DNA from 4 places in the Enterobacter oligotrophicus genome. Region 2 is predicted to be linked to each of the others. Evidence: predicted binding sites of a transcription regulator. Region 2 holds the regulator's gene; each other region holds the start of a gene.
What was found. The regulator sigma-54, encoded in region 2, starts transcription at its own class of promoters, with help from an activator protein. The targets are predictions, from matches to a motif close to GTTGGCACANNTTTCGCTNT.
Positions count from the first base shown of each region.

Region 1: a site for sigma-54 is predicted at 1,029-1,048, ahead of glnK (P-II family nitrogen regulator). Genes of this name have one in related genera too.
Region 3: a site for sigma-54 is predicted at 2,864-2,883, ahead of norV (anaerobic nitric oxide reductase flavorubredoxin). Genes of this name have one in related genera too.
Region 4: a site for sigma-54 is predicted at 1,485-1,504, ahead of glnA (glutamate--ammonia ligase). Genes of this name have one in related genera too.

Region 1 covers NZ_AP019007.1:3,591,947-3,599,754, reverse strand. Annotated here, with positions in the region: gene amtB (ammonium transporter AmtB) at 1-602, opposite strand, end outside; gene glnK (P-II family nitrogen regulator) at 638-976, opposite strand; gene EoCCA6_RS17215 (SmdB family multidrug efflux ABC transporter permease/ATP-binding protein) at 1,199-2,980, opposite strand; gene EoCCA6_RS17210 (SmdA family multidrug ABC transporter permease/ATP-binding protein) at 2,973-4,727, opposite strand; gene EoCCA6_RS17205 (Lrp/AsnC family transcriptional regulator) at 4,758-5,216, opposite strand; gene EoCCA6_RS17200 (PLP-dependent cysteine synthase family protein) at 5,332-6,378, shown strand; gene cof (HMP-PP phosphatase) at 6,420-7,238, opposite strand; gene EoCCA6_RS17190 (SgrR family transcriptional regulator) at 7,340-7,808, shown strand, end outside.
Region 2 covers NZ_AP019007.1:1,911,648-1,919,455, forward strand. Annotated here, with positions in the region: gene mlaF (phospholipid ABC transporter ATP-binding protein MlaF) at 1-479, opposite strand, end outside; gene EoCCA6_RS09195 (calcium/sodium antiporter) at 708-1,685, shown strand; gene kdsD (arabinose-5-phosphate isomerase KdsD) at 1,699-2,685, shown strand; gene kdsC (3-deoxy-manno-octulosonate-8-phosphatase KdsC) at 2,700-3,266, shown strand; gene lptC (LPS export ABC transporter periplasmic protein LptC) at 3,263-3,838, shown strand; gene lptA (lipopolysaccharide ABC transporter substrate-binding protein LptA) at 3,807-4,361, shown strand; gene lptB (LPS export ABC transporter ATP-binding protein) at 4,368-5,093, shown strand; gene rpoN (RNA polymerase factor sigma-54) at 5,141-6,574, shown strand; gene hpf (ribosome hibernation promoting factor) at 6,597-6,884, shown strand; gene ptsN (PTS IIA-like nitrogen regulatory protein PtsN) at 6,967-7,458, shown strand; gene rapZ (RNase adapter RapZ) at 7,504-7,808, shown strand, end outside.
Region 3 covers NZ_AP019007.1:1,420,717-1,428,524, forward strand. Annotated here, with positions in the region: gene srlR (glucitol operon DNA-binding transcriptional repressor SrlR) at 1-273, shown strand, start outside; gene gutQ (arabinose-5-phosphate isomerase GutQ) at 266-1,231, shown strand; gene norR (nitric oxide reductase transcriptional regulator NorR) at 1,228-2,742, opposite strand; gene norV (anaerobic nitric oxide reductase flavorubredoxin) at 2,930-4,372, shown strand; gene norW (NADH:flavorubredoxin reductase NorW) at 4,369-5,502, shown strand; gene EoCCA6_RS21530 (hypothetical protein) at 5,747-5,905, shown strand; gene nagE (N-acetylglucosamine-specific PTS transporter subunit IIBC) at 6,119-7,609, shown strand; gene EoCCA6_RS06735 (SgrR family transcriptional regulator) at 7,737-7,808, shown strand, end outside.
Region 4 covers NZ_AP019007.1:2,514,990-2,522,797, forward strand. Annotated here, with positions in the region: gene glnA (glutamate--ammonia ligase) at 1-1,399, opposite strand, end outside; gene typA (ribosome-dependent GTPase TypA) at 1,777-3,600, shown strand; gene ompL (porin OmpL) at 3,680-4,366, opposite strand; gene EoCCA6_RS12110 (MFS transporter) at 4,441-5,865, opposite strand; gene EoCCA6_RS12115 (MFS transporter) at 5,909-7,291, opposite strand; gene EoCCA6_RS12120 (alpha-glucosidase) at 7,337-7,808, opposite strand, start outside.

The DNA of each region.
Region 1 (7,808 bases), 1.7 Mb from region 2:
GCACCCACCAGGCCTGCTACGGCTGCGTTGATGTGTACAACCGTACCGCCTGCGAAGTCCAGCGCACCATGGGATGCCAGCAGACCGCCGCCCCAGACCATATGGGCAATCGGCACATAGGAGAGGGTCAGCCAGACCACCACGAAGATCAGTACCGCAGAGAAGCGGATACGCTCAGCCAGCGACCCGACAATCAGACCGACGGTAATACAGGCGAATGAACCCTGGAAAGCGACATGAATGTACTGATAGAAGCTGCCCATCAGCGCGGTCAGTTCGATATTTTTCAGCATCGCCCAGTTGAAGTTACCGAAGAAGGCATTACCTTCGCCGAACGCCAGCGAGTAACCGTAGACCACCCACAACACGCATACCAGCGCGAACGTCACGGCTACCTGCGTCAGCATAGAGAGGACGTTTTTGCCGCGGATCAGGCCGCCGTAAAACAGCGCAATGCCCGGAATGGTCATGAACAGCACCAGCGCGGTGCAGATCATCATAAAAGCATTATCGGCTTTGTCTGCCACAGCAGGGGCAGCCATTGCCAGGCCCGGCAGCAGTGCCAGCGACCCCAGACCCGTTTTGATTGTTGCTATCTTCATTTTCTCGATCCCTATCACTGTGTGCCAGGAGTTACTTACAATGCCGCTTCGTCGGATTCGCCGGTACGAATGCGAATAACGCGCTGCAGTTCGGCAACGAAAATTTTGCCGTCGCCAATCTTGCCGGTGTAGGCCGCCTTGCTGACAACATCAATCACTTCGTCGAGCTGATCGTCCGCAATGGCCACATCGATCTTCACTTTAGGCAGGAAGTTAACGCTGTATTCCGCCCCGCGATAAAGCTCGGCATGACCTTTCTGACGACCAAAGCCTTTCACTTCGGTCACTGTCAGTCCCTGAATACCCATGGAAGACAGTGCTTCACGCACGTCTTCGAGTTTGAATGGTTTGATTACCACCGTAACCAGCTTCATAAATCCCCTCCAGTCAGAATTCGGTAATGGCCGCAGCTAACACGCAGGAGTTATTGCAAGCGGTGTGCCAGAATTGAAAAGTGAGAGAAAAAGCGGCGCGGTGTGCAAAAGAAGGCGTGGAGGGTTGTACTGGTGAAAAAAAACGCACCATGACAGTGCACGGTGCGTTTCAGTTTTGCACCAACAGTTGTGACTGTTAGCGCACTGCCTGATTTTGGTGCATCAGGCGCTAAGCGACTCTTCCTCACGGGCGCTGGCCGCCAGCTCCTCCCCCGCCAGCTGCAGCTGGTACATCTGCCAGTAGCGCCCTTTCGCCTCCAGCAGTTGCCTGTGCGTTCCGCGCTCAACGGCCTGCCCGCGATGCAGCACCAGAATGGTATCGGCTTCAACGATAGTAGACAGACGGTGCGCGATAACCACCAGCGTCGTGTGATCACGAACGGCAGCCAGCGCCTGTTGAATAGCCTGCTCAGTACCCGAATCGATACTGGCCGTCGCTTCATCAAGGATCAGGACCTGCGGCGTTTCAATCAACACCCGCGCCAGCGCAAGAAGCTGTTTTTGTCCGACGGAGAGGTTGTTCCCCTGCTCGCCGAGTTTGGTATTGATCCCCTCGCTAAACCCGCGCGCCAGTTCTGCCAGCTGCACTTTTTCCAGGACATCCCAGACCTGCTCAGGCGTATACGGTCGCCCCAGAGTGACGTTGGCATAGAAGGTATCGGCCAGCACCACCGGATCTTGCTGCACCATCGCGACGCTCCTGCGCAACACGTTGTGGCTTAGCGAGGCAAGAGGACGGCCATCCAGACGAATTTCACCTTTCGTTAACGGGTAATAGCCCATCAACAGACTGGCGAGCGTACTCTTGCCGCTCCCGGTGTGCCCCACCAGCGCCACAAAGCCCCGCGACGGAATATCGAGGCTGATATCCTGCAGCACAAGCTGGTCGTCACGGTAGGCGAACGAGACATGATCAAACGTAATCGCGCCGCTTTGCAGAGGCCGCTCGTCGTTGCCGTAGGTCTGACGCGGTCTGTCCATCAGCTCAAAGACGCGCTCCCCGGCGACCACCGCCTGCTGCAGCATCGACTGCTGGGTGGTGAGTTCAATCAACGGTTCGTTAAGGCGGCCAAGATAGCTGATGAAGGCATACAGCACCCCGACCTCAATCGTCCCGCGGGTTGTCAGTCCAAACAGCATCAGCAAACCGCACAGCACCAGCGCCGAGAAAAGGCTCAACAACGGGCGCAGCAGGAAACCGTCCAGGCGCAAGGTCTGCATACGCGCCATATAGTGTGAACGGCTGGCTTCGCCCATCCGCTCACCGAATCGCGCCTGCTGGCGGAACTGCTGGATGACGCTCATGCCATTAATGACTTCGTTGAAGCCATCGTTGATATCAGCCAGATAAGCGCGTACACGGCGAACAATGGGCGTGCTGTAGCGTTGATAGATAACCATTACCGTCAGCACGGCCGGGAAGATCGTGATCGCCACCAGCGCCATGCGCCAGTCGAGGCTGAACATGGCCACCAGCATGGCACCGATCAGCGCCGCACTTCGCAGAACGGTCGCCACGACGGTGACGTACAGATCGCGGATCACCTCGGTATCGTTGGTTACGCGTGAAATCACCTGGCCGACGGGCTGGGTATCGAACTCGCTCAGCGGCTGGCGCAGCGCCGCGTCCATTACATCGGTGCGCAGTTGCTGCACAACGCCCACGGCCGCCCGGTTAAACAGCAGCGATTGCGCGTAGTGAAGCCCGGCTGCCGTCAGCTGTAATCCCACATAAGCCACGCCTAAACCGGCAACCAGCCCCAGCGGTAGATAGCTTTTCGCCACCATATTGTCGATAAAATAGCTGATCAACAGCGGGCCGCTGACTTCAGCCACCGCGGCAATCCACAGCAGAAGCACGGCAACAGACAGCGGTTTTCGCCACGGTGAACCGTAGGCCAGCAGGCGCTTAAGCGTCGGCCATAGCGCGCCAAATTTACGCATTGTTGACCTCCTCATCCAGTGCCGCTTCCAGCTGCTGATAACGATACATATCGCGATACCAGCCCGGTTGCTCCGTAAGCTGGTCGTGCTGACCGCGCTGGGCAATGTGTCCGTGTTGCAACACCAGGATTTCACTGGCTTCCGTCAGCGCGGAAAGTCGGTGGGCACTGATAATCACAGTACGTCCCTCGCCCCACTGGCGCAGATTGTGCAGTATCTGGTGCTCGGTACGGCCATCGACGGCAGAGAGAGCATCGTCCAGAATCAGGATTTCCGCATTTAACAACAGGGCACGCGCAATCGAGATACGCTGTTTTTGCCCGCCGGAGAGCATCACGCCCCGCTCACCCACTTCCGTTTCATACCCTTGTGGCAGACGCAGAATATCGTCATGGACGCTGGCTAAGCGCGCCACATGTTCAATCTCCTCCTGCGTCGCCGCAGGATGGCCAAGCGCGATATTGTTCGCCACGGTATCAGAGAATAAAAACGGCGTCTGGCTAACCACGGCCAGGCGGCTGCGCCACGCGTCCAGTTGCAGCGTCGTCAGTGGAAGATCGTGAAAACGAATATCGCCTTTGCTCACATCAAAGTGACGCTGGAGGAGCGACAGCACGGTACTTTTGCCGGAGCCCGTCGGACCACAAATGCCCAGCATCTGCCCAGGCTGGAGCGTAAAGTTCACGTTGTCCAGCACCGGATGTTCCGTTTGCGGGTAACTAAACGACTGGATATCCGCTTTCACCACTCCGCGCCCTTGCGGAACGGGTTCGCTGCCGTCATTCACCACTGGCGCTTCGGCCAGCATGGCGCGAATACGGCTGTAGGCAGCACTGCCTCGCTCAACGATGTTAAACATCCATGCCAGCGCCAGCATCGGCCAAATCATCAGCCCCAGATACATCGCAAAGCTGGTCAACTGGCCGAGGGTCATGGTGCCCTGCACGACCATCCAGCTTCCCCCGCCAATTGCCAGCAGGTTAGCCATGCCAATCGCAATATATATTGTCGGGTCAAAACGGGCGTCAATACGCGCGACGCGCATGTTTTTCGCGCCCGTATCCGCCGCATCAGCGGCAAACAGTGCGGACTGCCTGTCTTCCAGACCAAAGGCTTTGATCATGCGAATGCTGGTCATGCTCTCCTGGGTGCGATCGTTTAGCGATGAAAACGCCGCCTGCGCCAGCTTGAAGCGTTCATGCAATTTTTCACCATAGCGGTTGATTGCCAGCGCCATCAGCGGCATAGGTAACAGGGCCAGCAGAGTCAGTTGCCAGCTAATCTGAGTCGACATGACGATCAACACCGCACAGCCCATCACCAGCGAATCCACCAGCGTTAACACCCCTTCCCCGGCGGCAAACACCACGCGATCGACGTCGTTTGTCGCACGAGCAATAAGATCCCCGGTGCGATGACGCAGGTAAAACTCAGGATGCTGTCGGCTCAGCTGGCGGTAAAAATCTTCACGCAGCTCAACGGCCAGCTGATAGGACGCGCCGAACAGGAGCACTCGCCAGACGTAGCGCAGCAGATAGACAATCACCGCTGTCAGCACCAGCGTGCCCACCCACATCAACACCCGTGCGGTGGTGTAATGCTGTTCTGTAACACCATCCACGACGTAGCCCACCACTTTCGGCGGGATCAGTTGAAGAATAGCAATGATAATAAGCAGAGCCACTGCGCCGAGGTAGCGTTGCCACTCCCGACGAAAGTACCAGCTTAACTGGGCAAATAATCGCACGCGGTTTTTTCCTGAAGGTATTTTTCGAAGTTATTCAATGGGTAATGCTGTGGTGTATTTTATCTGCTCCATGGCAAAGCTGGAGGTGACATCTGACAAGCCCGGAACGCTGTTGACCAGCCGCTTGTAAAAATCATCGTAACGCTTCATATCCGCGACCTGGACGCGCATCAGATAGTCATACTCCCCTGCCATACGCCAGAAGCCGAGCACCTCCGGCATGTCCGAAACCTGAGTCACAAAGCGGCAATACCATTCACTGCTGTGGTGCTGCGTTTTGATCAGAACGAAGGCGGTCAGCCCAAGCCCCAGTTTTTCGGGATCTAATAGCGCGACACGCCCCAGCAGAATGCCGTCATCTTCCAGCTTTTTGAGGCGCTTCCAGCACGGTGTGGTGGTCAGATTAACGGCATCTGCCAGTGCCTGCAAAGAGAGGGTGCAGTCACTTTGCAGCAATGAAAGCAGCTTGCGGTCAATTTTATCTAGCATACCCACCTCACAGAGAAAATTTTTCTCCCTTCATTCTATTTTAAAGGCCAGATAGCAACAATTTTTTCTGTGCTTTTCGCTATGCTGGGCACAAAATGACAAACGGATAACTACGATGAATAGCACCTGGGTTAAACATGCCATCAGCGAAATAAATGCCGACTACCAACGCTCGGCAGACACCCATTTAATCCGCCTCGCCCTGCCGGGATTTGCGGGTATTCAGCTTTACCTGAAAGATGAAAGCACTCACCCGACCGGTAGCCTGAAGCACCGACTGGCGCGTTCGCTATTCTTGTACGGTTTATGTAACGGCTGGATTAAAGAAGGCACGACGATTATTGAATCCTCATCCGGTTCAACCGCCGTATCTGAAGCCTACTTCGCCCGGCTACTGGGCCTGCCGTTTATTGCCGTGATGCCCTCCTGCACCGCAAAACGCAAAATCGAACAGATCGAATTTTACGGTGGACGCTGCCACTTTGTAGAGAGCGCCTGCGAAATCTACGCCGCCTCGGAAATGCTGGCCCGCGAGCTGAACGGCCACTATATGGACCAGTTCACCTTCGCTGAGCGCGCGACGGACTGGCGCGGCAATAACAACATCGCTGACAGTATTTTCCGCCAGATGACCCACGAGCCACATCCGGTTCCGTCATACATTGTGATGAGCGCCGGTACTGGAGGAACATCTGCCACCATCGGGCGCTACATTCGCTGTCAGGGTTATGATACCCAATTGATGGTGGTCGACCCGCAAAACTCTGTGTTCCTCGATTACTGGCAAAGCCGCGATGCCGGGCTGCGCAGCCCGGTTGGCAGCAAAATTGAAGGAATTGGCCGCCCGCGCGTGGAGCCGTCGTTTATTCCGGACGTGGTGGATGAGATGCTGCGCGTGCCGGACGCCGCCAGCGTGGCGACGGCGCACTGGCTGGAGACGCAGCTTGGCCGCAAAGTGGGGGCGTCTACGGGCACCAATATGTGGGGTGCGCTGCACCTTGCCGCGCGGATGCGCGAAGAGGGCCGCACCGGATCTCTCGTCACCCTGCTGTGCGACAGCGGTGAGCGCTACCTCGACACCTATTATAACGCGGAATGGGTGCAGGCAAATATTGGCGACATTGCGCCGTGGAAAGCACAGATTGCAGCGCTGGTGAAATAAAAAAAAGCCAGACCGAAGTCTGGCTTGCTGGAAGGGTCTCACTATTCGGGGGAATACGGGAGGTTGTTTTTGTCCAGCCAATGCGTCAAAAAATGGGACACCGCTTCGTTACGGCAGTGTCCAATAACCGGCAGATGAGGAAGCTCCGCGATAAGCTGCGGCATCGCATTCCCCATAATCAGGCCGCGCCCGACGCTGCCCAGCATCTCGCGGTCGTTCATGGCATCGCCAAACGCCATACAGTCCTGAAGGGTAAAGCCCAGGTGGTTGCTCAGCACGGCCAGAGCAGAACCTTTGTTACAGCCTACCGGCAGCACTTCCAGACAATCCACCGCCGAGAAGGTCAGATGCGCGCGGTCGCCCAGCACCTCGTTAAGCTGGACGCGTAAGCGGCAGAGATCGTCGTGATCGCCACAAAAACAGATCTTCGTCACCGCGTAAGCAGGGAGCCGACGCAGATCGATAAGCTGATATTTAAACCCGCTGTAAACATGCGCATGCAGCATTTCGGGTATGTCACGTCCGGTAAACCAGCCGTCGTCATTAAAGACATGCACACTGGCCTGCGTATCCCAGGTGCTGTGCAGCACAATATCCGCCACTTCCGGGTTGAGATCCTGACGGTGCAGCACATCCCCTTCCACAGAGTGAATGCGCGTCCCGTTACCGGTAATGAGAAATGCATTGAGGGAAAACGCCCCCAGCAGATGGCGCATCTCCAGCACATGGCGGCCGGTGGCAAACGTCAGAGTGACATCGCGCTCGTGCAGACGCTTCAGGGTATTCAGGGTTTTATCCCCTAAACGGTGATCTGGCATTAACAGAGTGCCGTCCATATCGAATGCAGCAAGCCGGGCCATGATTACTCCTGAAATGTGATGCGTTTGACTTGTGCATCAGTATTACGTGAGATATACGGAAGTAATAGTGAATAGATGACAATTATTGTTCCGGGTTTATCATGCGCCAGCTTAACCGCCTCAATCAGTATCAACGTCTGTGGCAACCTTCTGCAGGGGCACCGCAGCAGGTCACCGTCACCGAACTGGCCAGCCGCTGCTTTTGTAGCGAGCGACATGTGCGCACGTTGCTGCGGCAGGCGCAGGACGCAGGCTGGCTCAGCTGGCATGCGCAGTCTGGTCGCGGTAAACGTGGGGAGCTGACGTTCCACGTCAGTCCGGAATCGCTGCGCAATACGATGATGGAAGAGGCGCTGAAGAGTGGGCAACAACATAATGCCCTTGAGCTGGCCCAGCTTGCGCCAGAGGATTTACGAGCGCTGTTGCACCCCTTTCTCGGCGGGCAGTGGCAAAACGACGCGCCGACACTGCGTATTCCCTATTACCGCTCACTGGACCCGCTTCATCCGGGCTTTCTGCCTGGGCGGGCGGAGCAGCATCTGGCGGGACAAGTCTTCTCCGGTTTAACAC
Region 2 (7,808 bases):
GCAATGGCTCGTGCCAGCGCGGCGCGGCGCGCCATACCGCCGGAAAGCTCTGACGGCATAAGTTTGGCCGCCCCCCGCAGTCCCACGGCCTCAAGTTTCATCATGACCGTGCTTTTCAGCAGCGCCGGCGGCAGATGCGTATGCTCACGCAGCGGGTAGGCGACGTTATCGAAAACATTCATATCGGTGAACAGCGCTCCCGACTGAAAGAGCATGCTCATGCGTTTGCGGACAGTATACAGACGTGAGCGAGACATCTCAGGGACGTTTTCACCGTCAAAGAGAATTTCGCCACTGTCAGGTGGAATTTGCCCACCAATGAGACGCAGCAATGTCGTTTTACCGATCCCTGACGGCCCCATAATAGCGGTAATCTTGCCATGCGGCACGGTCAGCGAAATATCATCAAATATCAATCGGTTGCCGCGAGAAAAACTGACGCCACGGACATCGACTAAATTCGCCATCGTTTGGCTCATTTACGGTTCCTTTCTTACCCTGCTTCACGCTGAGCATGAAGCCTAAATCAGCCCTAAACCCCACATTTTTACAGAATATTAGCCATTGAGGTTAGCGAAAGCTGGCATTTGTTTTACTTTTCCGGCGCATAAAGTCAAAATTAGGAATTCGTTACGTCTCAGACTGTATGCAGCGCCACTAATTCACGCGCGGTGGACCGGCGAGTATACCTGAAGAAAGGACTTTTGATGCTTTTAGCAACAGCACTGTTAATAATTGGTTTACTTTTGGTGGTCTACAGTGCTGACCGTTTGGTATTTGCAGCATCAATCCTGTGCCGACTTATCGGTATGCCGCCCGTCATTATTGGCATGACGGTGGTCAGTGCAGGCACCTCGCTTCCTGAAATCATCGTTTCTGTCTCTGCATCGCTGCATGGCCAGGTCGACCTCGCTATCGGCACCGCGATTGGCTCTAACATCGTCAATATTTTATTGATCTTAGGATTAGCCGCGCTGCTGCATCCATTTCGCGTGCATTCCGATGTTCTGCGCCGTGAATTGCCGCTAATGTTAATCGTAAGCCTGCTGGCAGGCTACGTGCTTTATGACGGCGTGCTGAGCGTCGATGACGGCATTTTCCTGCTCGCACTGGCCGGAATTTGGCTGCTGTATAGTGTAAAAATCGCTCGTCAGGCGGAAAAAGCAGGGAGCGATAGCCTGACGCGAGAGCACGTTGCCGAACTGCCTCGGGGAGGATCGTTACCCGTCGCCCTGCTTTGGCTTGGCGTCGCGTTGATCATTATGCCGATGGCAACACGCATGGTGGTAGATAACGCAACCGTGCTGGCGAACTATTTCGCCATGAGCGAACTGACAATCGGCCTGACGGTCATTGCTATTGGCACCAGCCTGCCAGAGCTGGCAACCGCCATCGCGGGCGCACGTAAAGGTGAAGATGATATCGCCATTGGCAATATCATCGGCTCCAACATTTTCAATATCGCCATCGTGACGGGACTGCCCGCCCTGATAGCGCCAGGGCCATTTAACCCGCTGGCGTTCTCGCGCGATTACGGAGTAATGCTGCTGGTGAGCGTGATTTTTGCTCTGCTCTGCTGGCGACGGAAACGTCAGATAGGTAAAGGCGCGGGCGCGCTACTGACGGGTGGATTTATCGTATGGATGGCGATGCTGTACTGGCTCTCGCCTCTTCTCTCTGGGTAAACGGAAACGCATTATGTCGCAAATAGAATTGCAACCGGGTTTTGACTTTCAGAAAGCAGGCAAAAAAGTTCTGGAGATTGAACGTGAAGGTCTGGCGCAGTTAGATCAGTACATTAATCAGGATTTTAGTCTGGCCTGTGAGAAGATGTTCACCTGTGCCGGTAAAGTCGTGGTCATGGGGATGGGTAAATCCGGCCATATCGGACGCAAAATGGCGGCGACCTTTGCCAGCACCGGTACGTCGTCGTTCTTCGTCCATCCTGGTGAAGCCGCACATGGCGATCTCGGCATGGTGACCCCGCAGGATGTGGTCATTGCGCTGTCGAACTCCGGTGAATCCAATGAGATCCTGGCGCTGATTCCGGTCCTGAAACGACTGCAGGTTCCGCTGATTTGCATGACCAGCCGTCCCGAAAGCAGCATGGCGCGTGCCGCTGACATCCACCTGTGCGTCAAAGTGCCGAAAGAAGCCTGTCCGCTTGGCCTGGCACCAACCTCCAGCACAACCGCTGCACTGGTCATGGGCGATGCCCTCGCCGTTGCGCTGCTTGAAGCGCGTGGTTTCACGCCTGAAGATTTCGCCCTGTCACACCCAGGCGGTGCGCTGGGACGTAAGCTGCTGCTTCGGGTTAACGATATTATGCACACCGGTGATGAGATCCCTCACGTGAGCAAAGCGGCCTCGCTGCGCGATGCGTTACTGGAAATCACCCGCAAAAATCTGGGTATGACGGTCATTTGCGATGAGCAGATGATAATTCAGGGGATCTTTACTGACGGCGACTTGCGCCGTGTATTGGATATGGGTGTGGATGTCCGCACGCTGGGCATCGCCGATGTCATGACACCGGGGGGAATTCGCGTGCGTCCAGGCATCCTGGCCGTCGATGTACTGAACCTGATGCAGACCCGACATATCACCTCTGTTATGGTTGCCGATGGCGACCAACTGCTGGGTGTGGTACATATGCATGATCTTCTGCGCGCAGGCGTAGTGTAATGAAGGATAAGACAATGAGTAATGCGGGTGCATCCCTTGCAACCTGTTATGGCCCGGTAAGCGCCCACATGATGGCGAAGGCAGAAAATATCCGTCTGCTGATCCTGGATGTGGATGGAGTGCTCTCCGATGGTCTGATTTATATGGGTAATAATGGCGAAGAGCTGAAGGCATTTAACGTTCGCGATGGCTACGGTATTCGCTGCGCGCTCACGTCCGGCATTGAAGTTGCCATCATCACCGGACGAAAAGCTAAACTGGTAGAAGATCGCTGCGAAACGCTGGGCATTACCCATCTGTATCAGGGGCAATCTGACAAAATGGTCGCATTCAACGATTTGCTGGGGAAACTGGCCATCGCACCTGAAAACGTTGCCTATGTCGGAGACGATCTGATCGACTGGCCGGTCATGGCTGAAGTGGGTCTCAGCGTCGCCGTTGCTGATGCGCATCCGCTGCTGATCCCACGCGCTGATTATGTCACCCATATCAACGGTGGCCGTGGGGCTGTACGTGAAGTCTGCGATCTGCTTCTGCTGGCGCAGGGCCGGCTTGATGAGGCCAAAGGGCAATCGATATGAGTAAAACCAGACGTTGGGTTATCATTCTGCTTTCGCTTGTCGCCCTGGTATTGATTGGCGTAAATCTTGCTGACCGTGACGATACGCAAACAGAAGTGGTCAACACGAGCGATCCAACATACAAAAGCGATCACAGCGACACCGTGGTGTATAGCCCGGAAGGTGCACTGAACTATCGCCTGATTGCCCAACACGTGGAATATTTTTCAGAAGATGGCGTCTCCTGGTTTACCCAACCCGTTATGACCACTTTTGATACCGATAAAGTACCGACGTGGTCGATCAAATCTGACCGGGCAAAACTGACGAATGACCGTATGCTTTATCTGTATGGCCATGTTGAAGTCAACGCCCTGACCGCTGACTCGCAACTGCGCAAAATCACAACGGATAATGCCCAGATCAACCTGGTTACCCAGGACGTTACGTCGCAGGATCTGGTCACCCTTTATGGCACAACATTTAATTCCAGCGGTCTGAGAATGCGCGGTAACTTACGCAGCAAAAACGCCGAGCTGATTGAAAAGGTTAGAACCTCCTATGAAATTCAAAACAAACAAACTCAGCCTTAAAGTTATTATCGCCAGCGCACTGCTGGCGACCACTCTTCCCGCGCTTGCTGTGACGGGTGATACCGAACAACCGATTCATATTGAATCGGATACGCAGTCTCTGGATATGCAGGGTAACGTCGTGACCTTTACGGGCAACGTCGTGATGACCCAAGGCACCATCAAAATTAACGCCGATAAAGTGGTCGTAACCCGTCCGGGCGGCGAGCAGGGCAAAGAGATCATTGATGGCTATGGCAATCCTGCCACGTTCTACCAGATGCAGGACAACGGCAAGCCGGTCAAAGGCCACGCCACGCATATGCATTATGAACTGGCGAAGGATCTTGTCATTCTGACCGGCAACGCCTACCTGGAGCAGCTGGACAGCAACATCACCGGCGACAAGATCACCTACCTGGTGAAAGAGCAGAAAATGCAGGCCTCCAGCGAGAAAGGCAAACGCGTTACCACCGTGCTTGTTCCGTCACAGCTGCAGGACAAAGGCAAAGACCAGGCCCCGGCACAGAAAAAGAGTAACTAATTCGATATGGCAACATTAACTGCAAAAAATCTTGCGAAAGCCTATAAGGGTCGCCGCGTCGTCGAAGATGTCAGCCTGACCGTCAACTCCGGCGAAATTGTGGGTTTACTTGGCCCTAACGGCGCGGGTAAAACCACCACCTTCTACATGGTGGTCGGTATTGTGTCGCGTGATGCAGGCAACATTATCATCGACGACGAAGACATTAGCCTGCTGCCGCTGCATGCACGCGCGCGTCGTGGAATCGGCTATCTGCCACAGGAAGCGTCCATTTTCCGTCGGTTAAGCGTTTTCGATAACCTGATGGCCGTGCTGCAAATCCGGGACGATCTGACCAGCGAACAGCGCACTGACCGCGCTAACGAGCTGATGGAAGAGTTTCATATTGAACACCTGCGCGACAGCCTCGGCCAGGCGCTTTCCGGTGGTGAACGTCGTCGCGTTGAGATTGCGCGTGCGCTGGCCGCAAACCCAAAATTCATCCTGCTGGATGAACCGTTTGCAGGCGTTGACCCGATCTCCGTTATCGATATCAAACGTATTATTGAGCACCTGCGCGACAGCGGGCTGGGCGTACTGATCACTGACCACAACGTTCGTGAAACGCTGGCCGTGTGTGAACGCGCCTATATTGTCAGCCAGGGCCATCTGATTGCCCACGGTACGCCGCAGCAAATCCTCGAAGATGAGCATGTTAAGCGCGTGTACCTTGGGGAAGACTTCAGACTCTGATAGGGTAGAGGTAACTTAACGCCGGACCGGAGAAAAACGCTCTGAACATGAAGCAAGGTTTGCAATTACGGCTCAGCCAACAACTGGCGATGACGCCGCAGTTACAACAGGCGATCCGTCTGTTGCAGCTGTCCACGTTAGAACTCCAGCAGGAGCTCCAGCAAGCGCTGGACAGCAATCCGTTGCTGGAGCAAACCGATCTTCATGACGAGGTAGACACGCAGCAAACGCAGGACACTGAAACGCTCGACACCGTTGACGCGCTCGAACAAAAAGAGATGCCGGACGAGCTACCGCTGGATGCCAGTTGGGATGAAATCTACACCGCCGGAACCCCTTCCGGAACGCGTGCAGACTACCAGGACGATGAGTTACCGGTCTATCAGGGCGAAACCACGCAGTCACTGCAGGATTACCTGATGTGGCAGGTAGAATTAACGCCCTTCTCCGATACCGACCGCGCCATTGCCACCTCCATTGTGGATGCCGTTGATGACACCGGCTACTTGACGGTCACGCTGGACGATATCCTGGAAAGCATCGGTGATGACGAGATCGAACTCGAAGAGATCGAGGCCGTATTGAAGCGTATTCAGCGTTTCGACCCGGTAGGTGTTGCCGCGAAAGATCTCCGCGATTGCCTGCTGATCCAGCTATCGCAGTTCGCCAAAGAGACACCGTGGATTGAAGAAGCGCGCTTAATTATCAGCGATCATCTGGATCTGCTGGCTAACCATGATTTCCGCACCCTGATGCGCGTCACGCGCCTGAAAGAAGAGGTGCTGAAAGAGGCGGTTAATCTGATCCAGTCTCTCGATCCACGCCCCGGCCAATCGATCCAGACCAGCGAACCGGAATATGTCATTCCCGACGTGCTGGTGAGAAAACACAATGGCCGCTGGGTCGTTGAACTGAACTCAGACAGCATTCCTCGCCTGCAAATCAATCAGCAGTACGCCTCCATGTGCACCAGCGCACGTAACGATGCCGACAACCAATATATTCGTAGCAATTTGCAGGAAGCACGATGGTTGATCAAAAGTCTGGAGAGCCGAAATGATACGCTGCTGCGCGTAAGCCGTTGTATTGTCGAACAGCAGCAGGCGTTCTTTGAGCAGGGCGAAGAGTATATGAAACCGATGGTGCTGGCAGATATCGCCCAGGCCGTCGAGATGCACGAATCAACCATTTCCCGCGTGACCACACAGAAGTATCTGCACAGTCCACGCGGTATTTTTGAGCTTAAGTATTTCTTCTCCAGCCACGTGAATACCGAAGGCGGCGGCGAAGCCTCGTCAACGGCGATTCGCGCACTGGTGAAGAAGTTAATCGCCGCGGAGAATCCCGCGAAGCCACTGAGTGACAGTAAGTTAACCACCATGCTGTCCGATCAGGGTATTATGGTGGCACGTCGTACTGTTGCGAAGTATCGAGAGTCTTTATCCATTCCGCCGTCTAACCAGCGTAAACAACTGGTCTGACACAACCGATAAGGAAGACACTATGCAGCTCAATATCACAGGACACAACGTCGAGATTACTGAGGCTTTACGCGAATTTTTGAACACAAAGTTCGCAAAACTCGAACAGTATTTCGAAAGGATCAACCAGGTCTATATTGTGTTGAAAGTGGAGAAAGTGACTCATATCTCGGATGCGACCCTACACGTGAACGGGGGCGAACTCCATGCCAGTGCGGAAGGGCAAGACATGTACGCGGCTATCGACGGCTTGATTGATAAACTTGCGCGACAGCTCAATAAACATAAAGATAAACTGAAACAACACTAATTGTCCGGGCAGTTAACGGGTGCAGTAAGGCCTGTTGTGAAACACAACAGGCCGTTTGTACAGTTAGCGCTTAGGTGAAATTATGATGAACAACGATTCCGCTCTTCAACTGAGCAATGTCCTTAACCAGGAATGTACCCGCAGTGGTGTTCACTGCCAGAGCAAAAAACGTGCGCTGGAGATCATCAGTGAACTGGCCGCAAAACAGCTGGGCCTGCCGCCGCAGGTGGTGTTTGAAGCGATCCTGACCCGAGAAAAAATGGGCAGTACCGGCATCGGCAACGGCATTGCGATCCCGCATGGCAAACTGGAAGAGGACACCTTGCGTGCCGTCGGTGTGTTTGTCCAGCTGGAAACGCCTATTGCCTTCGACGCCATTGACAACCAGCCTGTCGATCTCCTCTTCGCGCTGCTGGTGCCAGCAGATCAGACTAAGACCCATCTGCATACGCTGTCGCTGGTTGCCAAACGTCTGGCTGATAAAACGATCTGCCGTCGCCTGCGCTCAGCCCAAAGTGATGAAGAGCTCTATCAAATTATCACCGAAGCAGAAGGCAGTCAGGATGATGCATAATCGGGAGATGGCCTTCACATCTGTTGTCCTGAGGAGAAATGGAACATGGTGTTGATGATCGTCAGCGGCCGCTCGGGATCGGGAAAGTCCGTTGCCCTGCGTGCGCTGGAAGATATGGGCTTTTACTGCGTAGATAACCTGCCGGTGGTGTTGTTGCCTGAGCTGGCGAGGACACTTGCAGACAGGCAAATCTCTGCTGCCGTCAGTATTGACGTCCGTAACATGCCTGAATCCCCGGAAGTTTTTGAGCAGGCGATGAGTAATCTGCCGGAGGCTTTCTCTCCGCAGTTGCTGTTCCTTGATGCCGATCGTAATACGCTGATCCGTCGCTACAGCGACACCCGTCGTTT
Region 3 (7,808 bases), 490 kb from region 2:
AAACTCTTTATGGGTACCGATGGCATCGATCTGAACGCAGGCGTGACCACCTTCAATGAAGTGTTCAGCGTCAGCAAAGCGATGTGTAACGCCGCACGTGAAGTGATTTTGATGGCAGATTCATCGAAGTTTGGCCGTAAAAGCCCTAATATTGTCTGCAGCCTTGAAAGCGTCGATAAGTTGATTACCGACGCAGGTATCGATCCGGCGTTCAAAAAAGCGCTGGAAGAGAAAGGAATCGACGTTATCGTAACCGGAGAGAAAGATGAGTGATTTTCTGTTAAACGCAGGCCGTCAAACGCTGATGCTGGAACTGCAGGAAGCCAGCCGCCTGCCGGATCGTCTGGGTGAGGATTTTGTGCGGGCCGCGAACACCATTATCCAGTGTGAAGGGAAAGTGATCGTGGCAGGTATTGGTAAGTCTGGCCATATCGGCAAAAAAATTGCAGCGACGCTTGCCAGCACCGGCACCCCGGCATTCTTCGTTCATCCCGCTGAAGCGCTGCACGGCGATCTGGGGATGATCGAAAGCCGCGACGTGATGCTGTTTATCTCCTACTCCGGTTCGGCCAAAGAGCTGGACCTGATCATTCCACGCCTGCAGGAAAAATCCGTTGCCCTGCTGGCGATGACCGGTAAATCCCGTTCACCGCTGGCGCTGGCGGCCAAAGCGACGCTTGATATCTCCGTTGAGCGCGAAGCCTGCCCGATGCACCTCGCCCCGACCTCCAGCACCGTCAACACCCTGATGATGGGCGACGCGCTGGCGATGGCAGTGATGCAGGCACGCGGCTTCAATGAAGAAGATTTCGCCCGTTCACATCCTGCAGGGGCACTAGGCGCGCGCCTGCTCAATAAAGTCCACCATCTGATGCGTACCGACGATGCCATTCCACAGGTCACACTCGACACCAGCGTGATGGACGCCATGCTGGAGCTGAGCCGTACCGGGCTGGGGCTGGTGGCCGTTTGCGATAATGAACGCTATGTCAAAGGCGTATTTACCGACGGCGACCTGCGCCGCTGGCTGGTGGGCGGCGGCAAGCTGGAATCACGAGTCTCAGACACGATGACCAAAGGCGGGCTGACGCTGAACGCCGACAGCCGTGCTATTGAAGCCAAAGAGGTGCTGATGAAGCGCAAAATCACTGCCGCTCCGGTGGTGGATGAGAACGGCAAACTGTGCGGCGCCATCAACCTGCAGGACTTCTACCAGGCCGGGATCATTTAACCCTTCAGCCCCAGACGCTTCGCCAGCCGGTGCAGGTTGGCGACGTCCGTTTCCAGCGCCCGCGCGCACGCTGCCCAACTGCGGTTATTCTGCTCCAGCGCGCGGGTGATCATCTGACGCTGAAATGTCTCTGTCGCCTCGCGCAGGTTCACGTTCGCCATTTCCGGCGCTTCCTGAGCCACCACCTGCGCCGTTTCATCATGCAATGCGAAATGCCGCGCGTGGATCACCACTTCATCCCCTGAACGCGTTGCCCGTGCCAGCACTACCGCACGGTGAATCGCATGTTCCAGCTCGCGCACGTTGCCCGGCCAGCCGTAATTCAGCAGATGGCTGCGCGCCCCTGTGCTCAGCACCACGCGGGAAAGCCCCATTTTGAGCCGACACTGCTCGCAGAAAAAGCCCGCCAGCAGCACCACATCTTCCCCGCGTTCGCGCAGTGGCGGTACGGAGAGCGGAAAGACGCTCAGGCGATGGAACAGATCGGCACGGAAATTCCCGGCCAGCACCTCTTCGCGCAGGTCACGGTTAGTGGCCGCCAGCACGCGCACATCCACCCTTAAGCTGCGGTCATCACCCACGCGCTGAATATCGCCGTACTGCAATACGCGCAGCAGCTTAGCCTGTAGCGACAGCGACAGTTCACCAATCTCATCCAGGAACAGCGTGCCGTTATCGGCCATTTCAAACTTACCGCTGCGGTTGCTGATCGCCCCGGTAAAGGCCCCTTTGACGTGACCAAACAGTTCACTTTCCGCCACGCTTTCCGGCAGGGCCGCGCAGTTGAGATACACCAGCGGATTCACCGCGCGCGGCGAGGCTTCATGAATTGACTTCGCCACCAGCTCTTTACCGGTGCCGGTTTCACCAAAGATCAGCACGTTCAAATCGGAGGCCGCGACAATATCGATCTCTTTTTTCAACTGCATCATGCCCGGTGAAAGCCCAATCATCTCGGTGTGCGTCACCTGCTCAAACGCCGCCGGACTGCCGGGAAGAATGTTCTGGCTCTCCAGTTGCTCAATCAACAGCGCATTGTTCAACGCGCCAGCGGCCAGCGCCGCAATCAGGCGCAGCTCTTCGTCGCTGAAGGTGTCGAACTGGTCCGGTGACATACCGTCGAGGGTCAGCGCGCCAATCAGGTTTTGCCCGGCAAACAGCGGCAGGCCGATGCAGGCGTGGACTTTAAGGCTCTCCTGTCCGGGGATCAGGCCATCATACGGATCGGGCAGATCGCTGTCCGCCGGGAAGCGCACCACATCACCTGCCCTCGCAATCGTTTCCAGACGCGGGTGCCCTTCCAGAGTAAAACGCCGTCCCAGCACGTCCTGCGCCAGCCCGTCAATCGCCAGCGGAATGAACTGTCGCCCTTCGTAGCGCAGCAGCGCCGAGGCATCACACGCCAGCACGTGGCGCAGGGTGGAGATCAGCCGCTGAAAGCGATCCTGGTGGCCAATACCGGTTTGCAGTTCAATGGCGATCTTCGCCAGTACATCTACGGAAAAGCTCATGTATGCCTCGCTGTCATTTTGACAATGCATATTGTCATATTGACTCTTTTTAAGATAGTCATAATGACTACCCATTCCGGGCTATAAAATAATAAAACGATAAAAATCAATTAAATAAAAAACTGGCACGCATCTTGATATAGCTAAACCAACTTATTTGAAAACGCCGTATTACACTGAGGTTGCTATGTCTATTCTGGTAAAAAATAACATTCATTGGGTTGGTCAACGTGACTGGGAAGTACGTGATTTTCACGGCACGGAATATAAAACGCTGCGCGGCAGCAGCTACAACAGCTATCTCATTCGTGAAGGTAAAAACGTGCTGATCGATACCGTCGATCACAAATTCAGCCGCGAGTTCGTGCAAAACCTGCGCAGCGAAATCGACCTGAACGACATCGACTACATCATCATCAACCACGCGGAAGAAGACCACGCCGGAGCATTGACCGAGCTGATGTCTTACATTCCTGACACGCCAATTTACTGCACCACAAACGCCATCGACTCTATCAACGGTCACCATCACCATCCGGAGTGGAATTTCCACACCGTGAAAACCGGTGATTCGCTGGACATCGGTAACGGCAAACAGCTTATTTTCGTTGAAACGCCAATGCTGCACTGGCCGGACAGCATGATGACCTACATGACCGGCGACGCGGTGCTGTTCAGTAACGACGCCTTCGGCCAGCACTACTGCGACGAACGTCTGTTCAATGACGAAGTGGATCAGACTGAGCTGTTCGAGCAGTGCCAGCGCTACTACGCCAACATCCTGACGCCGTTCAGCCGTCTGGTGACACCTAAAATCACCGAAATCCTCGGCTTTAACCTGCCGGTGGATATGATTGCGACCTCTCACGGCGTGGTATGGCGTGAAAACCCAACCCAGATTGTCGAGCTGTACCTGAAATGGGCAGCGGATTATCAGGAAGATCGCATCACAATTTTCTACGACACTATGTCCAACAACACCCGCATGATGGCGGATGCCATTGCCCAGGGCATTAACGAAGTTGATCCGAACGTAGCGGTGAAAATCTTCAACGTGGCGCGCAGCGATAAAAACGAAATTCTAACCAACGTCTTCCGCTCCAAAGGCGTGCTGGTGGGCACCTCTACCATGAATAACGTGATGATGCCAAAAATTGCTGGCCTGGTAGAAGAGATGACCGGCCTGCGCTTTCGCAACAAGCGTGCCAGCGCCTTTGGCTCTCACGGCTGGAGCGGCGGCGCGGTAGATCGTCTGTCTACCCGACTGCAGGACGCCGGTTTTGAGATGTCCATGAGCCTGAAAGCCAAATGGCGTCCGGACATCGACGCGCTGGAAATCTGCCGTCAGCACGGCCGTGACATCGCTCGTCAGTGGGCGCTCGCACCGCTGCCTGAAGCTGTAGCAAAACCAGCCGAACAGCCGCAGACCTGTGCCGCGACAGCCAGTACAGATCTCGGCCCACGCATGCAGTGCAGCGTCTGCCAGTGGATCTACGACCCGGAACTGGGCGAGCCGCTGCAGGATGTTGCCCCTGGCACTCCGTGGAGCGATGTACCGGACAACTTCCTCTGCCCGGAATGTTCCCTCGGTAAAGACGTCTTTGACGAACTGGGTACGGAGGCAAAATGAACAACGGTATCGTCATTATCGGCTCGGGCTTTGCCGCCCGTCAGCTGGTGAAAAACATCCGCAAGCAGGATGCTAACGTGCCGTTGACGGTGATTGCCGCCGACAGCATGGACGAGTACAACAAGCCTGATTTAAGCCATGTCATTAGCCAGAATCAGCGTGCTGAAGAGCTCACCCGCCAGACGGCGGGGGAGTTCGCAGAACAGTTTAACCTGCGCCTGTTCCCGTACACGTGGGTAAGCGATATCGACGCCAGCGCGCATGTGGTGAAAGCAAAAGATAAAACCTGGCAGTACGACAAGCTGGTACTGGCGACAGGTGCCTCCGCTTTCGTTCCACCGGTTGAAGGCCGTGAGCTGATGATCACCCTGAACAGCCAGCAGGAGTATCAGGCCAGTGAAACGCTGTTACGTGACGCACAGAAAGTGATGATTGTCGGCGGCGGCCTGATTGGCACCGAGCTGGCGATGGATTTCTGCCGTGCGGGAAAATCCGTCACCCTGGTTGACCACGCAGCCAGCATTCTGTCGGCGCTGATGCCAGCAGAAGTAAGCAGTCGCTTACAGCATCGTCTGACCGATATGGGCGTGCATCTGCTGCTGAAATCTCAGCTGCAATCTTTGACTCAAACCGGGAGTGGCATCCGCGCCACGCTCGACCACAACCGCAGCGTTGAGGTGGATGTGGTTGTCGCGGCCACCGGCCTTCGCCCGGAAACCGCGCTGGCACATCGTGCCGGAGCAGAGACAAACCGTGGCGTGAAGGTGGATAGCTACCTGCAAACCACGCAACCGGATATTTATGCTCTGGGTGACTGCGCCGAAATCAATGGTCAGGTTCTGCCCTTCCTGCAACCGATTCAGTTAAGCGCCATGTATCTGGCAAAAAACCTGCTCGGCGCTAACGCTCCGCTGAAATTGCCTGCCATGCTGGTGAAGGTAAAAACACCGGAGTTGCCGCTGCATCTCGCAGGTGAAACGCAGCGACAGGATCTAAGCTGGCAGATAGCCATTGAACCACAGGGGATGGTGGCTCGCGGTGCTGACAACGACGGGCAGTTACGCGCCTTCGTGGTCAGTGAAGATCGGATGAAGGAGGCTTTTGCTCTGCTGAAATCGTTGCCTGCATAACCCTCCGTCTCTTACCACGCTTACTTAACCTTCGGATTTTATTATCCACAGCCCCGATGTCCTGGGGCTTTTTTTTGCGTATTTTATTCAACATATAAATACAAAGCAGATAAATCATCGCTATCATTCCTTTTATTATTTCTTCCATCAATATATAAATGCGGAACACCTGAAAAACATTAACCTGTTTTATTCCCTGATTCCGGCTTACGCTGAAAAGGTATTCCTCAGCCGGAGATATCCCATGGCCACCTTTACCAAAGAACTTAACTATCTTTCCAGCTATTTTAAACAGGCAAAGAAAGTGGAACCTGTTTTATTTCGCTGGTTTTACCTGAGCCCGGAAGCGCGTATAGAGCGCCTGCGCGAACTGATGATGCCGGTGAGCCGCGTTAAACGGTAACCGTAACAAAAAACGGCTCTGGTGCCGTTTTTTGTTACGCTAAAAGCGGAACTCTTTATTAATTGCTTCATTGTTTATCTGAAGAATGATTTGCTTAACAAATATAACTTAAATTTATTTATTCGGTGTCACATTTTTATTCAAGCCTCTTTCATCTCAAAATAAAAGCTGTTATTTTTCGACGTGAATTAAGTCCTTTTGGAATCCTATCTCATGAACGCATTCAGTTATCTGCAACGTCTGGGTAAAGCCCTGATGCTGCCTATCGCAACCTTACCGGTTGCAGCCATATTATTACGCCTCGGCCAGCCTGACGTTTTTAATATTCCCTTTATCGCCAGTGCGGGTGGCGGGATCTTCGACAGTCTACCGCTGTTATTTGCGTTGGGTATTGCCATTGGTCTGGCGAAAGACAATGCAGGCGCAGCGGCACTCGCCGGTGCTGTCGGCTTCCTGGTGCTCACCAAAGCCACGGCGGTAATTAACGCATCAATTAACATGTCCTTCTTCGCCGGGATCATTGCGGGCGTGGTGGCAGGCCACTGCTACAACCGCTTCTCAAACACTAAGCTGCCAGATTTCCTCGCATTCTTCGCCGGTAAACGCCTGGTGCCGATCATGACCGGGTTAATCTGTCTGTTTATCGCCTGGATCTGTGGCTACGTATGGCCTTCCGTACAACACGGGATTGATACCTTCAGCCTGCTGGTGTCACGCAGCGGCGAGCCAGGCTGGTTTATCTATGGCGTACTTAACCGTGCGTTGATTCCATTTGGTCTGCACTACATCCTGCACTCTGTCTTCTGGTTCAGCCTGGGTGATTGCCTGAAAGTCACCTACGATGCGGCAAGTGCAGTACACAACATCTGCCTTGCGCCGGATGTGGTGAAAGGCCTTGTCGTGGGCGGTGCGGTGCCGGGTATCGACGGCTCCAGCATTACCCAGATTGCCACCGATCTGACCCGTGGCGATCTCAACCGCTTCTTCGCGGGCGATCCGCATGCCGGTGTTTACATGGCGTGGGCGTACCCCATCTTTATGGGTGGTCTGCCAGGTGCTGCGCTGGCAATGTACTTTGCTGCGCCAAAAGCACGCCGTTCTGCGGTAGGCGGGATGCTGCTCTCCGTTGCGCTGACGGCCTTCCTGACCGGTATCACCGAGCCAATCGAGTTCTCCTTCCTGTTCCTCGCCCCTGCCCTGTATGCGCTACATGCAGTGCTGGCTGGCGTGAGCATGGTGATCGCCAACAGCCTCGGCGTGCTGCATGGCTTTGGTTTCTCGGCAGGGCTTATCGATTTTGTCCTGAACTGGGGACTCGCCACAAAACCGTGGATACTGATCCCGCTGATCGCCCTGTTCTTTGTGATTTACTTTGTGGTGTTCAGCTTCGCTATTCGCTTCTTCAAACTGAAAACGCCGGGCCGCGAAGATGATGACACCGTAACAGGCGATTCTGACGATCAGAGCGAAGCCATCGCACACTATATTGCTGCGCTCGGCGGCAAACAGAACCTGAAAATTGTCGATGCCTGCATTACGCGTCTGCGTTTAACGCTTGTGGACAACAGCGTGCTGGACGAACCCGCGCTGAAAGCGCTGGGTGCCAAAGGCATTCTGAAGATGGGTTCCCAGAATGCGCAGGTCATTCTGGGACCACAGGCGGAAAGTATAGCGCTAAAGATACGCGCGCAAATCGATAGCTAACGCAGTTCCTTATTCCCTCTCCCGCAGGAGAGGGAATAAAACCGGAACACTTTACACATCCAAACCTTATTTATTCCGCAAAAAAACCTACACTCTCACCATCCCTCTCTTATTACCGGTACGCCGCATGCGACAGCTTCAAAAAATCCGTCAGTATCAACGGCTTTATCAGCACTACGGTGCAGAGCCAAAGCCCACG
Region 4 (7,808 bases), 600 kb from region 2:
AGTACAGTTCGAACTCAACCGGATGCGGAGTCATACGCACGCGGTCATTCTCTTCAGTACGCAGCGCAATGTAAGCATCGATAGCTTCATCAGTGAACACGCCGCCAGCCGTCAGGAACTCACGGTCTGCGTCCAGCGCCTGCAGGGCTTCTTCCAGAGAGCCAGCAACCTGTGGGATCTCTTTCGCTTCTTCTGGCGGCAGGTCGTACAGGTTTTTGTCCATCGCTTCGCCTGGGTGGATCTTGTTCTTGATACCGTCCAGACCGGCCATCAGCAGTGCTGCGAAGCACAGGTACGGGTTAGCAGCCGGGTCCGGGAAGCGCACTTCGATACGACGTGCTTTCGGAGACGCAACCACCGGGATACGGATAGAAGCAGAACGGTTACGGGCAGAGTACGCCAGCATGACTGGTGCTTCGTAGCCTGGGACCAGACGCTTATAGGAGTTAGTGGTTGGGTTTGCCAGGGCGTTGATCGCTTTAGCGTGTTTGATAACACCACCGATGTAGTGCAGCGCCTGCTCAGACAAACCGGCATATTTGTCGCCAGAGAACAGGTTAGTACCGTTCTTGGACAGGGACATGTGGCAGTGCATACCGGAACCGTTGTCGCCAAACATTGGTTTTGGCATGAAGGTCGCGGTCTTACCGAAACGGTGCGCCACGTTGTGTACAACGTATTTGTAGATCTGAATCTCATCCGCTTTTTTGGTCATGGTGTTGAAGCGGGTCGCGATTTCGTTCTGGCCAGCGGTCGCCACTTCGTGGTGATGCGCTTCAACAACCAGGCCCATCTCTTCCATGATCAGACACATGGTAGAACGGATGTCCTGTGAAGAATCGACCGGAGGAACCGGGAAGTAACCGCCTTTCACGCCAGGACGGTGACCTTTGTTACCACCTTCGTATTTGGTGGAAGAGTTCCATGCACCTTCGATGTCATCGATGGCAACGTGAGAACCTGAAATAGACGCGCCGAAACGGATATCGTCAAACAGGAAGAACTCTGGCTCTGGCCCGAACAGAACGGTGTCTGCAATGCCGGTAGAACGCAGGTACTCTTCAGCACGTTTCGCAATGGAACGTGGGTCGCGGTCATAGCCCTGCAGGGTGCCTGGCTCGAGAATATCGCAGCGGATGATCAGGGTTGGTTCTTCGTAGAACGGATCAATCAGCGCAGTAGTGGCATCTGGCATCAGAACCATGTCGGATTCGTTAATACCTTTCCAGCCGCCAATGGAGGAGCCGTCAAACATTTTGCCTTCTTCAAAGAATTCGGCGTTCACCTGATGAGCAGGGATCGTGACGTGCTGTTCTTTACCTTTGGTATCGGTGAAGCGCAGATCAACAAACTTCACTTCATGTTCGTTCAGCATCGTCAAAACGTGTTCAGCGGACATACTTAACTCTCCAGATTGGTCATTGTCGTCGTGGTAACGAGGTCTTCAAATCGGCTGTGCTGCCATCTTTTTACTGTATTTGTATAAAGCGAAATCTGTGCCAACTTTTAAAACACCCCAAAAAGGCGTTATCATGCGCACCATAGTGCAAAAGGGCTGCACCACGATGGTTTTGTTGCACCAGTGTAGTGCTTCAATGTGAACATTGAGCACCATATTGGTGCAATTTACGTTAAAGTGCCCTTTTACCGCTCCGTGAAAGCGATCACAAAGCATCTCTGCAATACTTGTTTGCGGGGGATGTTTGTGATCCTGTTTTGTAGTGCGATTAATCCGTGTACAATAACGCGCTATTTCTAAATGCCTGAGGCAAAGTTGTGATCGAAAAATTGCGTAACATCGCCATCATCGCGCACGTCGACCATGGTAAAACTACCCTGGTTGATAAGCTGCTGCAGCAGTCCGGTACGTTTGATGCTCGTGCCGAAACTCAAGAGCGTGTGATGGACTCCAACGATTTGGAGAAAGAGCGTGGGATTACCATCCTCGCTAAAAACACCGCTATCAAATGGAATGACTACCGTATCAACATCGTTGATACCCCAGGGCACGCCGACTTCGGTGGTGAAGTTGAACGTGTAATGTCCATGGTAGACTCCGTTCTGCTGGTCGTTGACGCAATGGATGGCCCAATGCCCCAGACGCGCTTCGTGACCAAAAAAGCGTTTGCTCATGGTCTGAAGCCAATCGTTGTTATCAACAAAGTTGACCGTCCTGGCGCGCGTCCTGACTGGGTTGTTGACCAGGTATTTGACCTGTTCGTTAACCTCGACGCGACCGACGAGCAGCTGGACTTCCCTATCGTTTACGCCTCTGCGCTGAACGGTATCGCAGGTCTGGATCACGAAGACATGGCTGAAGACATGACTCCGCTGTACCAGGCGATTGTTGACCGTGTTCCTGCGCCAAACGTTGACCTGGAAGGCACCCTGCAGATGCAGATCTCTCAGCTCGATTACAACAACTATGTTGGTGTCATCGGCATTGGTCGTATCAAGCGCGGTAAAGTGAAGCCTAACCAGCAGGTCACTATCATTGATAGCGAAGGCAAAACCCGTAACGGTAAAGTCGGTAAAGTACTGACTCACCTGGGCCTTGAGCGTATCGAGAGCGACATTGCTGAAGCTGGCGACATCATTGCAATCACCGGTCTGGGTGAGCTGAACATCTCTGACACTATCTGCGATCCGCAGAACGTCGAAGCGCTGCCAGCCCTGTCCGTTGATGAACCAACCGTATCCATGTTCTTTAACGTCAACACCTCTCCGTTCTGTGGTAAAGAAGGTAAGTTCGTTACCTCCCGTCAGATCCTTGACCGTCTGAACAAAGAGCTGGTGCACAACGTTGCGTTGCGCGTTGAAGAAACCGAAGACGCTGATGCATTCCGCGTTTCTGGTCGTGGTGAGCTGCACCTGTCAGTTCTGATCGAAAACATGCGTCGTGAAGGTTTCGAGATGGCGGTTTCCCGTCCGAAAGTTATCTTCCGCGAAATCGACGGCCGTAAACAAGAGCCGTTCGAAAACGTCACGCTGGACGTTGAAGAGCAGCACCAGGGTTCTGTGATGCAGGCGCTGGGCGAGCGTAAAGGCGACCTGAAAAACATGAATCCAGATGGCAAAGGCCGCGTACGTCTCGACTACGTGATCCCAAGCCGTGGCCTGATCGGCTTCCGTTCTGAGTTCATGACCATGACCTCCGGTACGGGCCTGCTGTACTCCACCTTCAGCCATTACGACGACGTGCGTCCGGGCGAAGTGGGCCAGCGTAACAACGGCGTGCTGATCTCCAACGGTCAGGGTAAAGCGGTTGCGTTTGCACTGTTCGGTCTGCAGGATCGCGGTAAGCTGTTCCTGGGTCACGGTGCTGAAGTTTACGAAGGCCAGATCATCGGTATTCACAGTCGTTCTAACGACCTGACCGTTAACTGCCTGACCGGTAAGAAACTGACCAACATGCGTGCGTCCGGTACTGACGAAGCCACGGTTCTGGTTCCACCGATCAAGATGACCCTGGAGCAAGCTCTGGAATTCATCGATGACGACGAACTGGTAGAAGTGACTCCTCAGTCAATTCGTATCCGTAAACGTCACCTGACCGAGAACGATCGTAAACGTGCTATGCGCGGTGCGAAAGAAGACTAATACGGTCAATCCGTAGGCCGGGTAAGCGCGAGCGCCACCCGGCAACTAAAAAGCCGCTGAGAGATCAGCGGCTTTTTTATTAGAACGAGTACCGTAACCCCAACCGAATCCGGTACTGCTCCCGGTTGTAATCATTCCATCGGTCCAGCCACTGGAGTTCGAGGTACGGCAGCCAGTTTCTGTCGATCCTGTAGCTGAACTTATTGGTCATTTCCCAGTGATGGTCTTTGCCATTTTTGCTGTGGTAATCGTTCACGCGCTGGAAAAAGTGCGGCTCAAAGGTGTAGAAAAACGCATCCGTAACGTTGAAATTCCAGTAGTTGGCAAACTCGTGCGTGTCGTTCTTATCCATCTGCCCGTTATAGTCCGGCGTGTCGTAATTATTATGGTTATAGCGATAGCGGAACGTCAGATTAAACCAGTCCGTAAATTTATAGTTAGTATCTAAATAAACCGCGCCACCCGATCCGGCGCTGCTGTCGTTAATCAAGCCGCCGGGCTGAAAAGTGAGCTTTTCCGTGGGCTTAAAGAGCGGATACCATCCTTCGATTTCGTTATAGCTGTGCTTAAGTTCGTCCCATTTCCCCACGTTATAGGCATTGGTGAACATCAACCCTGCGCCCATATCGAAGTTATAGCCAGCACGCAGGATTACCTCGTGCAGTTCAGAGGCCGTATTGTATGCTTCGCGGGTTTCGACATACGCCCCGGCAAATACCGGGCAGGACACAGACGACACGATCAGTACAGTGATGATTCTTTTCATAATTTGTCCATGTATCAGGTACAGAAAGGCCACCCTCCTGATTAACAGGAAGGAAATAACGGCCGGATTTATTGTTATAAAGTGACTGCTGACGCTTTATTGTTGGTGGTCATCTCAGGGGTATTCGCGGTTTGTTTTTTCCGTTTTCCAATCTCCTCGATAATAAAGGCGAAGCGTGCTTCGTTGAGTTTATAAAACAGTCCCATCGTGATGGCGGCGATAATCGCCAGGCCGCACGGCCAGAGGAAAATAAGCTGACGCAACCCAAGCAGCGTGCCCGCGCTCTGCACGGCATGGGGAACGTAGCCAATCTGGGTCAGCATAATGCCCGGCAAAAAACCGGCGAGGGCGGCGGAGATTTTGCGCGAGAAGGTGTAGCCGGTATACACCGACCCTTCAGCGCGAATGCCGGTTTTCCACTCGCCGTAATCAACGGTATCCGGCACCAGCGCCCAGTTCAGGCTGTTCACAAACGCCGTACCGAAGAAGGCCATACAGGAAAAGAGCACGAACAGCAGGGAGCTGGTCCCCCAGAGGAAGTTCATCACGTCTCCCACGGCCCACAGCGTCAGCCCGCCGAGATAAACGGGCTTCTTGCCGAAACGCTTGACCGCGCCGGGCACCAGAAACACGCCAATCAGAATGCAGCCCATGCTGAAAAATCCCATCCACGACAGCAAATGCAGATCGTTCAGCACGTACTGGGTGTAATAGACCTGAATTGCCAGTTTGATATTGAACGCGGCGAGGGTACAGAGGTTGGCGATGCACAACACCAGCAACGGCGGATTACGGAAGATGGCGCAAAAGGATTTCAGAATGCCGGGCTTATGATGATCGGGCGTGATCTCCACATAACGCTCTTTCACGCCGCTGTAGCACCACCACATACAAAAAAGCCCGCAAGTGACAAACACCAGCGCGGCCACCAGATAGCCGAGGGACGGCTGGCTGACGAACAGCGCCTGGATGGGCATAAATCCTACCGTACAAAGCAACAGCCCGACCGTTGCGCCCCCCTGACGCCACGCCGCAAGCTGCGCGCGCTCGTTCGGGTTTTTGGTGATGGCCGGGACCATCGCACCGTAGGCGCAATTCATCAGGCTATAGCAGAGGCCAAACATCATAAACAGTACGGTGGCGAGGGCCGTTTTCACCGTCAGGCTAAAGTCGTTGGCCATAAACTGCGCCGTGGCAACCAGCGCCACCGGCACGGAGGCATACAGAATGAACGGCCGGAATTTCCCCCTCGCACCGATATTACGCCGGGAGTCCAACAGCACGCCGGTCAGCATGTCGGTCAACGCGGTAAAAAACTTCGCCACCAGGAAAATAATGCCGCCATAGAACGCGGGCATGCCCAGTTCGTCAGTGTAAAATTTCAGAAGATACAGCGTGCCGATACACAACATCAGGTTAGAGCCAAAATCGCCCATGCCGTAGGCGCACTTCTCGCGTAGGCTCAACTTCAGGGTTAACGGATCAGTATTGTGTGTCATGGTCGATCCTCACAGCGCCCCGCAGGGCGCTCTATCACGTCATTTATGCCGTACGTTTGCGCAATTCAATTTCTTCCACAATGCGCACATACATCTTCTCGTTGAGGTTGTAGAAGCAGCCCATCGCCACGATGGTGATGACCGCCAGCAGGCATGGGTAGATGAAAATCAGCTGCCGCAGCCCTTCAACCGTTCCGGCGGATTGCACCACATTGGGTACATAGCCGATTTGCGTCAGCATCATGCCGGGGAAGAAACCGGCCAGCGCCTGTGACACCTTACGGAAGAAGGTAAAGCCGGTATAAACCGTCCCCTCAGAGCGCACGCCGGTGCGCCATTCGCCGTATTCCACGGTATCGGAGACCAGCGCCCAGTTCAGGCTGTTCACAAACGCGGAGCCAAAGAACGCCAGGCAGGAGAACGCCACGAAGCTCACCGAGCCGCCGCCAAAGAAATAGTTGAGCAGATCGCCTGCCACCCAAATCATTAGCCCGCTGATATAGACCTTCTTCTTACCGAAGCGCCGCACCGCGCCGGGCATCATAAAGACGCCGATAAAAATGCAGCCCATGCTGAAAAATCCCATATACGACAGCAAAATCGGATCGTTCAGTACGTACTGTGTGTAGTAGACCTGGATGGCGAGTTTGACGTTAAAGGCACCGAGTGTGCACAGGTTAGCGATGCAGAGTATAAACAGCGGACGGTTACCGGCGATAGCGCGAAACGACTGCAATAACCCCGGTTTTTGCGCCGAACTGGCAGGGTGCGTCTCGACGTAACGCTCGGTCACGCCTTTGTAGCACCACCACATAAAGAACAGGCCGAACAGCGAGAAGAGGGTCGCGGCAAAGATATAGCCAAGCTGGTCATTGCCCTCTATCAGGTTCATCACCGGCACAAAACCGACGGTACAGAGCAGCAGGCCAAGCGTGGCCCCTCCCTGACGCCAGGCGGCCAGCGACGCGCGTTCGTCCGGGTTTTTGGTAATCGCGGGCACCATTGCGCCGTAGGAGCAGTTCATCATGCTGAAGAACAGGCCGTACAGCATGAACAGCACCGTCGCCATCACCGTTTTACCCGTTACCTCAAACGGCGTACCGACGAAGTTGGCGATTGCCAACAGCGTGACCGGAAATGCTGCATACAGCACGAACGGGCGGAACTTCCCTTTAGGCCCAATCTTGCGCCGGGAGTCGAGCATGATCCCGGTGCCCATATCGGTAAAGGCAGTAAAGAACTTGGCAATCAAAAAGATAATACCGCCATACGTGCCTGGTAAGCCCAGCACGTCGGTATAGAATTTCAGCAGATACAGCGTACCGATATCCAGCAGGATGTTAGAGCCGAGATCGCCCATCCCGTAGGCGAGTTTTTCTTTAAACGGCAGGCGCAGGGTCGCCGGATCAGAAGTATGTTGACTCATTATTATTCTCCGACTGCCCGCAGATTTCCCTGCGGGCAAGCCTTATCAGATATGACGTAAGGTGCCAAACAGGTCTGCCCATTCGCTTTGCTGGCGATAAAAGACCGGTGGTTTGCCGAGTGGAGCGGCAATGGTCACTTCACCGCCCTGGTACGCTTCACCCGTCCAGGCATTGACCCAGTTGTCCTGCGGCAGATACAACGTCCAGTCGCGGCGTCCCTCTTCATGAACAGGCGCGACCAGCAGGTCACGGCCAAACAGATACTGGTATTTCAGCGTGTAGGCGCGCGCGTCGTCTTCATAGTGCAGGAACAGCGGGCGCATCACCGGCAGGCCGCTTTTCGCGTTCTGCGCGACGGCGGCTTTGATATACGGCTTCAGGGTGGTAAAGACGGTGGTCATGCGCGCGAAGTGCGCGATGGTTTCCGCATCGCCGTCGAACTGCCAGTTATCGCCAGGACGGTTCCCTTCGTGGGTACGCATCATCGGCGTAAAGGCGCTGAAATCGCACCAGCGC